Regions from separate parts of the Inquilinus sp. Marseille-Q2685 genome, predicted to be linked through region 2. Evidence: riboswitches for the same ligand, from Rfam matches in the RefSeq annotation. Region 2 holds a riboswitch; the other holds the start of a gene.

Region 1 (5,745 bases), on a different contig from region 2:
CACCCGCTGCCGCTCCCCGCCCGACAAGGTGTGCCAGGGCTGGCCGCGCTTGCCCTCGAGCCCGACCCGGCGCAGCGCCTCCTCCACCGCCGCGTCGTCCTGCGCGGTCCAGGGCGACAGGGGCCCGCGATGCGGCGTGCGGCCGAGCCGGACGACGTCGAGCACCGTCACCCGGGCGTCGGTCGCCGCCTGCTGCTCGACCAGCGCGACGCGGCGGGCGATGGCTGCGCGCGACAGGTCCGCGATATCCGCCCCGCCCAGCGTGATCACGCCGCTCTCCACCCGCCGCAGCCGGCAGATCAGGCGCAGCAGGGTGGACTTGCCGGCGCCGTTCGGACCGAGGAGGCCCAGCATCCGGCCGGGCGCCGCCTCCAGCGTCACGCCGTCGACGATCATCCGGCCGCCGGCGGCCCAGCGCACGTCATGCGTCGAGATGGTCATGCCGCCCGCCTCGCCCGATACAGCAGCAGGGCGAAGGCCGGGGCGCCGAACAGGGCGGTGACCACGCCGATCGGCAGGATCTGCTGCGGGATGATGATGCGGGAGACGATGTCGGCCAGCACCATGAAGATGGCGCCGATCATCGCCGAGGCCGGCAGCAGCCGGGCGTGGCCGGGCCCGACCAGGAAGCGCGCCGCATGCGGGATGACGAGGCCGACGAAGCCGACCGACCCGACGATGCTGACCATGGTCGCCGTCATCGCCGCGGTCGCCGCGAACAGCACCACGCGCACCCGGGTCACGTCGATGCCGAGCGAGGCCGCGGCATCCGCCCCGAAGGTGAAGGCGTCGAGCGCACGGGCGTGCAGGATGCACAGGACGAAGCCGACCGCCGCGACCGGGACCGCGACCTGGACATCCGGCCAGCGCACTCCGCCGAGGCTGCCGAGCAGCCAGAACATCACGCCGCGCGCCTGCTCGGCATCGGCCGAGGTGGTGACGATGGTGGAGGTCACGGCGTTGAACAGCTGCGACCCGGCGACACCGGCCAGGATGACGCGGTCGATGCCGCCGCCCACCCCGGCCGCCAGCAGCGACACCAGGGCGAAGGCGAGGACGGCGCCGATGAAGGCGCCGCCGGACAGCGAGACGGCGCCGCCGCCGACGCCCGCGATCAGCACCGCGACGGCGCCGGTCGACGCCCCGGCGGAGATGCCGAGGACATAAGGCTCGGCCAGCGGGTTGCGCAGCAGCGCCTGCAGGATCGCGCCGGACAGGGCCAGCGCGGCGCCGCAGCAGGCCGCCACCAGGGCGCGGCTGAGCCGGTAGTCCCAGATCACCCCTTCCTGGATCGGGCTGACGGCGAAGCCGGCGCCGAGCAGCCGGTTGGCCAGCGCCCGGACCGTGGTGGCCAGGGGGACCTGCATCTCGCCGATCGACACGGCGAGCGCGATGGCGGCGACCAGCACCGCCAGGGACAGCGCGGCCAGCAGGGCGCGGACGCCCCAGCCGCCATCGAGGAGGGCCCCGCCTCTCACCCCCCGAGCCCGAAGCTCTTGATGCCGCTCGCCAGCGCCTCGATGCCGTCGACGGCGCGGATCGAGGGCTGCATCGCCTGCACGTCCATCACCACGAAATGCTTGTCCCTCACCGCCTCCAGCCGGCTCGTCACCGGGTCGGTGGTGAGGAAATCGAGCTTCACCGCGGTGTCGTCGGCCGGGTAGCGGCGGCGGCTCATCTGCCCCAGGACGATGATCGCGGGGTCGGCCGCGGCGATGCGCTCCCAGCTCACCAGCGGCCACTCCTCCTCCGTGGTGATGACGTTGCGGGCGCCGAGCTGCTGCAGGATGTAGGCCGGCACGCCGTTCCGGCCGGCGACGAAGGCCTCACCCGCGACCTCCTTGCTGGAGAACCAGAACACCACCGGCACGCCCCTCGCCTGCCGGCCCGCCACCGAGGCGATGGCCGCGGCCTCACGCCGCTGCAGGTCGGCGACCAGCGCCTCGCCCCGATCGGCGACGTCGAAGATCCGCGCCAGGTCGCGAATCTCCTGATAGACGAGGTCCATGGTGAAGAGCTGCCTGCGCACGCCGTCGCCGCCGCCGGAATTGTCCTTCGCGACGCAATCGGCCGGCGAGATGTAGGTGGGAATGCCGAGGCCGGCGAACTGCTCGCGCGTGCCGACCGAGCCCTGCGGCCCGACATGCCATTCGAACTGGGCCGTCACCAGCTCCGGCTCCCTCCCGACCACGGATTCGAAGCTGGGGTCGTTATCGGCCAGGCGCGGGATCGTCGCGTTCGCCGCCTCATACGCCTTCAGCACCGGGCCGAACCAGACGGCGGTGCCGACGACGCGGTCGGCCAGGCCGAGCGACAGCAGGATCTCGGTGCTGCTCTGCCCGATCGACACGGCGCGCCGCGGCGCCTTGGCGAAGGTGACGTCGACGCCGCAGTTGCGGATGGTCAGCGGGTACTGCGTCGGCTCGGCCCGCACCGCCGGCGACAGGACGAGGAGCGCCAGCCCGGCCAGGGCCAGGGCACGCGAAGGGAAGGACCGGAAAACCGTCATGAAGCCTCCTGCCCGGGCCACCCCGCCCGGAAAACGGATTGCGCGGCGACGGCAGGTCTCCTGGCTCGCGGATCATGGCTTCGCGCCGGCCTTCCCACCCGGCATCGGGCAGTGGCCTGGCCCTCGAGGGGCCACGGGGACGCTCGGCGATCCGCTGACAGTTGCGGGGGCAGCCACGGATTCCGCCCCCTTGCACCTGATCGGGGGGCGCCACCGTGTTCCCTTTTGATCCCATGCGGGAACCGTCGCCGCGATGTGTATCAGCGCGGCCGAGAGCCGGTCAATCGAGGCAGACGTTCCGGGTGGGGGCAATCGGATGAAGGAGTGATTCCTCCCTCTTGTCATGCCCGTGCTTGATCCGCGGCTGTCCGGCTGAGCCTTTTCGGGATGCGGAAGAGGAGTGGACTCAATTTTTATTGTCATCGCCGGGCTTGACCCGGCGATCCAGGGGCCACCCGGAACGGCATCGACAGTCCTGGATGCCCGGGTCAAGCCCGGGCATGACAGCTATAAATAGAGGATTGAGCTCTGAAATTCTCTCTCCGATTGTCAACCAACCTTAACCGGACACCCGTGGGTCAAGCCCGGCAATGACAGCAGTGGCATAGCCCAATCCCTTCGCCCGATTGCCCTGGCATCCCGGCAGCGCTCAGCTGCTGTCCGGCTTTTCGGGCGGCGGTCCGGCGGCCGAAGGTCGGGGGTGCCCGGGTTCCGCCGGGGCGTCCGCTTCTTCGGGCCTGGCGTCGGGCGGCCGGGCGAAGGGCGGCTGGGCATAGGGTGATTGGGGATGCCCGCTCTCCTCGACCGCCCAGGTCTCGGCCTGCCACCGGCTCCAGTCCGGCGCGATGTCGAGCTCCCGGCAGAACCGGGCGACGACCTCGCCGACCGGCAGGTCGCCGATGTCCTCGGCGGCCTCGTCCTGCAGCCGGCGGTCCAGCTCGTGCAGCAGGTCGTCGCGCCGGTCCTGCTCGGCGACGTCCAGCTCGCAGGCCTCGGCTTCGGCAGCCTCTTCGGCCTCGATCGCCTCCTTCAGGATGCGCCGGACCAGGTTTCGCCGCCGGCGCCAGCGGTCCTGCGCCGCGGCGGTGTCCCGCTCGGCGGCCGTCTTCTGACTGTCCGCCGCCAGCCGGGCCTCCAGCGCCACGGTCTGGCGCACCTCGTAGGACAGGCGGGCGAACACCAGGCCGAGCCCGCGGGTGCGGTCGGCGGCGTCGTCCTCCGGCGGCCGGCGCGCGGCCACCACGGCCTGGCCCTGCACCGCCTCGGCCAGCCCGAGGGCGAGCTCGCCCAGCCGCGCCAGCATCCGGCCATGCCGCTCGTTCCGCTCCCGGTCGGGATCGCGGGCCTCGTCGGCTGCGGTATCGGGCTGCGCCATGTTCATGGAACATATCATGAACATAATTGCATGTTAACGCAATAGGCCGTCGCGTTCACTCATGCAGCGGCAGGTGTCGCTGAAACATCGCGCCCACCCGCGGCGATCACCGCGGTGCGGCAAGGCACTGGTCGCGCATCGCTTCGTCACATCTTAAGATATATCTTGAAACCGATCGGCGATCGGCATATCTTACGATATATCGAAACCAATGGAGCGAGTTCGATGTTCGGACGACACCATCGTGGGCACTGTGGTGATGACGAGATGTGGGCCGGCGGCCGAGGCCGCGGCGGCCGGTGGGGCCACGGCTTCGGCGGCGGGTTCGGCGGCCGCGGCTTCGGGGGCTTCGGCGGCGGCGGCGACCTGATGCGCGCCGGCCGGATGCTGGCCCAGGGCGACCTGCGCCTGCTGGCGCTGGCGCTGATCGAGGAGCAGCCGCGCCACGGCTACGAGATCATCAAGCTGATCGAGGAGAAGACCGGCGGCTGGTACAGCCCGAGCCCCGGCACCGTCTATCCCACCCTGACCTACCTCGAAGAGGCCGGCTACGTCACGGTCGAGGCCGAGGGCAGCAAGAAGCTGTACCGGATCACCGACGAGGGCCGCGCCTATCTCGACGCCAACCGCGGCATCGTCGACGCCGTGCTGGGCCGCCTGGCCGCGGCCGGCGAGAAGATCGCCTGGGTCAACAAGATGATGGGCGGCGAGCGGGACCGCGAGCGCGAGCGGTCGAGCCGGCTGCCGTCGCTGGTGGTCGCGGCGCTAGACAACCTGCGCGAGGCGACCGAGCAGAAGCTGGCCGAGGATGCGGACGCCGAGACCCGGATCGTCGAGATCCTGGCCCGGGCGGCGGCCGAGATCCGGCGCGGCTGAGGGCGGCGGCATGAGCCCCGCCCTCCCTGCCCTGGCCCTGTCCCGGCTGCGCGACGCCGGGCTGCGGCCGACCCGGCCGCGCCGCATCCTGCTGGCGGTGCTGGCCGAGGCCGACCGCGCGCTTGACGCCCAGGAGATCCTGGGCCGGGCGCGCCGGCTGGACCCGCGGATCAGCCTGGCCACGGTCTACCGCTTCCTGGCGGCGCTGCGCCGGAGCGGCATCGCCGGCTGGCGCGACGACAGGCCGAAGCGCCTGGCCGTCGGCCCGGCCGCCGAGCCGGCGATGCCGGTGGAGACCCTGACGCTGGGGGACGTCCAGCTGCGCGCCGCCCTGGCGGACGTGCTGCGCCAGTTCGGCTACCGGCTGCTGCGCGCCCGGATGGAGCTGGAGGTCGAGAAGCTGCATCCTGACGCGCCGCTGGCCGAGCCCGGCCCGACCGTCATAGCGTGGGAAGCGCCGCCAGCTCGGCATCGGTGAACAGGCGCGACCGCGTGAGGAAACGCAGGTCGCGGCCGTTCTCCAGCGAGAACATGCCGCCCCGCCCCGGCACCACATCGATGATCAGCTGGGTGTGGCGCCAGTACTCGAACTGCGGCCGGCTGATGTAGAACGGGGCACCGCCGATCTCGCCCAGCAGGACATCGGCATCGGCGATCAGGAACTCCCCGGCGGGAAAGCACATCGGCGACGAGCCGTCGCAGCAGCCGCCGGACTGGTGGAACAGGATCGGGCCGTGCGCCTCGCGCAGGCGGCCGATCAGGTCGAGCGCCGCCGCGGTGGCGAGGACGCGCGGCACGGGATCGTGGGTCATCGTCGGTTCCGGTGAAATGCCCGCTCAAGACCGGGTCGGAGCCCTCCATCGGCGAGGCTGATCCCCCCTCACCCTCCCGCCGCCTTCGGCGTCGGGCCCCTCCCTCTCCCCGAGGAGAGGGGCTTTTCACCTCTCCTCGGGGAGAGGTCGAAATCGCGGCAGCGATTTCGGGT
Region 2 (5,745 bases):
AACAGCGTCAGGACGCGGGTGGTCCAAGGCATCTCAGGCCCCAGTCCCGGCGTCGTCATCCTCGCCCTCTTCCGGCGGCCGCTCCGCCGGTTCCAGCAGACCGGCCGGCGGGTCGACGACGATGCGGCGGCCGGCGATGTCGACCACCGGCACCGCGGCCCGGGTGAAGGGCATCATGACGGCCCCTGCCCCCTGCCGCGCGATCTCCAGCATCTCGCCGGCGCCGAAGTCGAACACAGCGCGCACCGTGCCGAAGGCCGATCCGTCCGCCAGCACCGCCGGCAGGCCGATCAGGTCGGCATGGTAGAACTCGTCCTCTTCCGTCTCCGGCAGCGCGGCGCGGTCGACATAGAGGCGCAGGCCGCGCAGCGCGTCGGCCGCGTCGCGATCGGCGACGCCCTCCACCCGCACGATCCACTGGTCCTTGGCCCAGGACAGCAGCTGCAGGGCGAAGCGCCGCGCCCCGGCCTCGTCCGAGACCGGGCCGTAGGCGGTCAGGTCCTCAGGGGCGGCGGTGAAGGGCTTGACCTTCACCAGGCCGCGGACGCCGTGCGCCCCGGTGATCTGGCCGACGCAGACCTTGGAGGATGGAGCCATAGCGGGCGGTCCGGCGGACGCCCCTCACCCCGCGTGGGGAAAGGGCGCCCGGTCGGATCAGGCCTCGGCCGGAGCCTCGGCGGCCGCGGCGGCGGCCTCGGCCGCAGCCTTGGCGCGCTCCTGGGCCTTCGCCTTCGGGGCCGACTTCGACGGGGTCTCGCGGTACTTCGGCATCGGCGCCAGCTCGGCCTGGCCGAGGAACTTGGCGACGCGCTCGGTCGGCTGGGCGCCGACCGACAGCCAATGCTTGATGCGCTCGGCCTTCAGGACCAGGCGCTCCGGATGATCCTTCTCCAGCATCGGGTTGTAGGTGCCGACCTTCTCGATGAAGCGGCCGTCGCGCGGGCTGCGCGTGTCGGCGATCACGATCGAGTAGAACGGGCGCTTCTTGGCGCCGCCGCGGGTCAGGCGGATCTTGACGGACATTGACGTACTCTCCTCAGGTCAAACTCTAGAATTCTCGAAACTCACGAAGAACGGCCGGGGCCGCTCCTACATCTTGAAGCCGGGCGGCAGCATGCCGGGCGGCAGCTTGGGCATGCCGCGCATCATCCCGGCCTTCCCCAGCTTCTTCATCCGCTTCATCATGTCGGCCATCTGCTGGTGCTGCTTCAGCAGCTTGTTCACGTCCTGCACCGAGGTGCCGGAGCCGGCGGCGATCCGCACCTTGCGCTTGGCGTGGATGATCTTGGGGTTGCGGCGCTCGACCGGCGTCATCGAGGAGATGATCGCCTCCTGCCGCTTGATCATCTTGTCGTCCAGGCCGGCGGTCTTCATCTGGTCCTTGATCTTGCCGACGCCGGGCAGCATGCCCATCAGCCCCTGCAGACCGCCCATCTTGCGCATCTGGCGCAGCTGCGAGGCCAAGTCCTCCAGGTCGAACTCGCCCTTCTGGATCTTGGCCGCGAGCTTCTCGGCGTCCTCCTTCTCGATCGTCTGCGCCGCGCGCTCGACCAGGCTGACGACGTCGCCCATGCCGAGGATGCGGTTGGCGATGCGGTCGGGATGGAACAGCTCCAGCGCATCCATCTTCTCGCCCATGCCGATCAGCTTGATCGGCTGGCCGGTGACGGCGCGCATCGACAGGGCGGCGCCGCCGCGGCTGTCGCCGTCGACACGGGTCAGGACGATGCCGGTGACGCCGACCCGCTCATGGAAGGTGCGGGCGACGTTGACCGCGTCCTGGCCGGTCATGGCGTCGGCCACCAGCAGGGTCTCGGTGGGCTTGGTGGCGTCGCGGATCGCCACCACCTCGGCCATCAGCTCCTCGTCGATGGCGAGGCGGCCGGCGGTGTCGAGCATGACGACGTCGAAGCCTTCGAGCCGGCCGCGCTCCATGGCGCGGCGGGCGATGGCCAGCGGCTCCTGCCCCGGGATGATCGGCAGGGTGGTGACGCCGATCTGCTCGCCCAGGATCTTCAGCTGCTCCTGCGCCGCCGGGCGCCGCGTGTCGAGCGACGCCATCAGGACCTTCTTGTTGTCCCGCCTCTTCAGGCGCAGCGCGATCTTGCCGGTGGTGGTGGTCTTGCCCGAGCCCTGCAATCCCACCATCAGCACCGGCACCGGCGGCACGGCGATCAGGTTGATCGGGGTGGCGGCGTTGAGGTCGGGCGCCTCGCCCGCGGTGCCGCCCAGCATCTCGACCAGGCAGTCATGGACGATCTTGATGACCTGCTGGCCGGGGGTGACCGAGCGCAGCACCTCCGCGCCCACCGCCCGCTCACGCGCCTTGTCGATGAAGTCCTTGACCACCGGCAGGGCGACATCGGCCTCGAGCAGCGCCACGCGCACCTCGCGCATGGCGGCGCCGACATCGGCCTCCGTCAGCGCGCCGCGCTTGCGAAGCCGGTCGAAGATGTCGCCGAGACGGCCGCTCAGACCTTCGAACATGATCGCCCTTCGAATTGCGCGACCCCAAACGGAAAAGCGCCAGTGCGCGACACTCGCGGACTGGCGGCACCCCGTGGGGTCTCGCTGCGGGCCCATCCCGCAGCGCCGGGTCTTCTAGACGGGCGGGGCCGCGGAGTCAATGCGGCCCCGCCGACGGTCAGTCCTTCTCCCGGCGCAGCACCAGGATAAAGCCGTCCTCGCCCGGCAGACCGCGGCCGGATTCGGAGGGGACGGCGTCGCCGCCCGAGGCCGGCGGCGGCTCGGTTCGGTTCAGGAAGGACTCCATGGCGGCCACCGGCCAGCGCCAGATCGTCTTGTCCTGCGGCGCCGCGCCGATGCCGTCGTAGAGCCGGCGGGCCCCGGCATTGTCCGACGCCATCTCCCAGCGCACCCGCATCGCCTGCGACACGCCGATATCGGCCAGGGCCCGCATCAGCTGCCGGGCGACGCCGCGGCCGCGCGCCCGCTCGCGGACATAGACGTCGTCGACCCGGATGAAGTCGCCCCCGGTCCAGACCGAATAGTCGATGGTGTAGGTGACGTAGCCGACCACGCCGCTGCCGTCCTCGGCGATCAGGCCGCGGAAGCGCGGCGGCGCCTCGGCCAGCGCCTCGTCGAGGTCGGCGCGCTGCGCCGTCATCGCCGCCGCATCGCCGGCGAACGCCGCCAGCTCGCGCAGCATGTCGAGCAGCATCGGCACATCCGCGGCCACCAGCGGCCGCACGGTCAGATCGGACACCACAGCATCTCCCGCCTTCGGCGAGGGGTCGCGGGAGGAGGCCGGCCGGACAGGTGCCGCCCGACGCGCCGCCCGGGGACACCCCGCCCCGTCACACGCATACTCTCGACGGCAGGTCTCCTGGCTCGCGGGTCGTCGCCGCACGCCCCCTTCCCGGGGTCAGCCGGTGGCTTCGGGCGCGGGCTCGCCGCCTACAGTTGCGGGGGCAGCGCCGGCCTTGCCCGACAGGCTCACCGGCTTCCCTTTTCACCCCGGTTCCCCGGGGCACCGTCGGCCGCCATGCTAGCCGCCGGCCCTCGCCCTGTCGATCACGCAGGGCTCCGCCCTCGCGTCCGGAGGCCGGTTGATGCCATATGAGAGCGGGAGAGACCTTGGGAGCGGGCAATGGACGGCCTGCCGTTCTGGAAGATGCACGGGCTGGGCAACGACTTCGTCGTGCTGGACGCACGCGAGCGGCCGATCGCGATCCATCCCGACCAGGCGCGCCGCATCGCCGACCGGCACCGCGGCGTCGGCTTCGACCAACTGCTGGTGATCGAGCCGGCGCAGACCGCGGGCGCCGACGTGTTCATGCGCATCCTCAATGCCGACGGCACCGAATCGGGCGCCTGCGGCAACGGCACGCGCTGTGTCGCCGCCCTGGTCATGGCCGACAGCGGTGTGGACAAGGCCGTGATCGAGACCCGCGGCGGCCTGCTGGAATGCCGCGGCGCCCCCCAGGGCGGCGTCACGGTCGACATGGGCCCGGCCCGGCTGGGCTGGCAGGACATCCCGCTGGCGCATGAGGCCGACACGCTGCACCTGCCGGTGTCCTCCGGCGCGCTGTCGGACGGGGTCGGCGTGTCCATGGGCAACCCGCACGCCGTGTTCTTCGTGCCGGATGCCGAGAAGGTGCAGATCGACGGCGTCGGGCCGGTGCTGGAGCACGACCCGCTGTTCCCCGAGCGCGCCAATATCGGCGTGGTCCAGATGCTGGCCCGCGACCGGCTGCGCTACCGGGTGTGGGAGCGCGGCGTCGGCGTCACCCAGGCCTGCGGCAGCGGCGCCTGCGCCGCCGCCGTGGCCGCGGTGCGCCGCGGCCTGGCCGAGCGCACCGCCTGGGTCGAGCTGGACGGCGGCACGCTCTTGATCGAATGGCGCGAGAGCGACGGCCATGTGCTGATGACCGGCCCGGCCGAGACCAGCTTCGCCGGCATCCTCTCGCGCGACCTGCTGGACGGCTGACCGCTCAACGGGCGGCAAGGCAGGCGGCCCGGCACGCCCACCACACGCCGGTGATCAGGCCGAGCAGCAGCAGCCGCAGCCAGTACACCAGGGCGAAGACGAACCCGATCGCGCCGAACAGCACGGTGGCGGTGAGGTCGGCCAGCCGCCGGGACCAGCGGATCGTCGCCTTCACCGTGGTCAGCGCGCCGCGTTTCAGCACCTTGAACACGGCCAGGGTGCGGTCGCCCATCACCGCCGACACCGCGTCGATGCGGCGCAGGTCCGGCACGTCGTCGACATAGCGCAGCAGCTCGACCGACTGCGCCGGGCCGACCCGGTCGGCCACCCTGCCCGCGGCGCCGACGGCCTCGTCCAGCCCGTCCAGGCGGTCGCGGCGGATCGCGGCGGCGAAGACCGCGCCGGGCCGCATCACCGTGTCCTGCCAGCCGGCCTCCCGCACCTGCCGGCGCAGCGCCGGGAAATCGACCACGTCGGCCACCATCCGGCCGAGGCGCTCGGCGAAGCGCGCCGACAGCCGGCCCGTCCGCCGCGCGATCTTGAACACCGACACCGCGCCGCGCGGCAGGGCCGCGGCCCCGCCGGAGCCCCAGGTCGCCGCGGTCAGGGTCAGCCCGATGCCCGACAGGCCCAGCGCCAGCTCGTCCACCGGGTCGCCGCCGCCGAAATGCCAGAGCTCGCGGCCGATGTCGCGCAGGTCGCCGACGAAGGTCATGTCGGCGGCGAAGGCGCCGGCCAGGCCGGAGAGGCCGTGGCCCTCCCCTGTCACGGCGCCGGCAACCGCCTGCCGGGCAGCCCGGGCCGCGCTGCTGGTCGTGGAGGTCTCGTCCTCGTACCGCTCCCGCCATTCCGGCCTGACCGGGTATCCCGTCATCCCGGCCACCTTCAGCCAGACTGCGGCCCCGTCGATGTCGTCCTCGGCGAAGGCCGTGGCGAGCCCGGCATCGATCTGTTCCGGCGAGGTCCCGGCCCGGGTCCAGGCGGTCAGCGCGGCCTCGACCTCCTGCGCCTCCGGCGTCCGGGCCAGCTCGGCCTGGACGAGCTCCATCAGCGGAATGGCGGCGCGCAGGGCGAGGACCAGCCCGATCAGCCCCGGGACCGTGATCAGGAGGAATTCCAGGACGCGCAGCGGCCGCAGCTTCATGGAGTCGGGATACTCATCCGGCCCCGACCTATAGCATGGCGGGCAGGCCTCCCGACAGGCGGTCAGGCCAGGCCGCCGCGGAGCGCCGCGAGATGGGCACGGATCGCGACGGTGGGATCACCCGCCCGCATCACCCCGCCCATCACCGCGA

What was found. Region 2 has a riboswitch for cobalamin ahead of LG391_RS24560 (GNAT family N-acetyltransferase). Riboswitches for the same ligand answer to the same signal wherever they lie in the genome.
Region 1: another riboswitch for cobalamin. It lies ahead of LG391_RS14110 (ABC transporter substrate-binding protein); the one in region 2 lies ahead of LG391_RS24560 (GNAT family N-acetyltransferase).

What each region holds. Positions count from the first base shown of each region.
Region 1 covers NZ_CAKAKL010000002.1:1,044,975-1,050,719, forward strand. Annotated here, with positions in the region: gene LG391_RS14100 (ABC transporter ATP-binding protein) at 1-441, opposite strand, end outside; gene LG391_RS14105 (iron ABC transporter permease) at 438-1,478, opposite strand; gene LG391_RS14110 (ABC transporter substrate-binding protein) at 1,475-2,509, opposite strand; cobalamin riboswitch at 2,542-2,771, opposite strand; gene LG391_RS14115 (hypothetical protein) at 3,159-3,890, opposite strand; gene LG391_RS14120 (PadR family transcriptional regulator) at 4,110-4,760, shown strand; gene LG391_RS14125 (Fur family transcriptional regulator) at 4,771-5,238, shown strand; gene LG391_RS14130 (DUF779 domain-containing protein) at 5,201-5,572, opposite strand.
Region 2 covers NZ_CAKAKL010000006.1:134,649-140,393, forward strand. Annotated here, with positions in the region: gene trmD (tRNA (guanosine(37)-N1)-methyltransferase TrmD) at 1-59, opposite strand, end outside; gene rimM (ribosome maturation factor RimM) at 34-597, opposite strand; gene rpsP (30S ribosomal protein S16) at 655-1,023, opposite strand; gene ffh (signal recognition particle protein) at 1,090-2,487, opposite strand; gene LG391_RS24560 (GNAT family N-acetyltransferase) at 2,645-3,226, opposite strand; cobalamin riboswitch at 3,319-3,513, opposite strand; gene dapF (diaminopimelate epimerase) at 3,611-4,450, shown strand; gene LG391_RS24570 (hypothetical protein) at 4,455-5,594, opposite strand; gene LG391_RS24575 (thiamine phosphate synthase) at 5,657-5,745, opposite strand, start outside.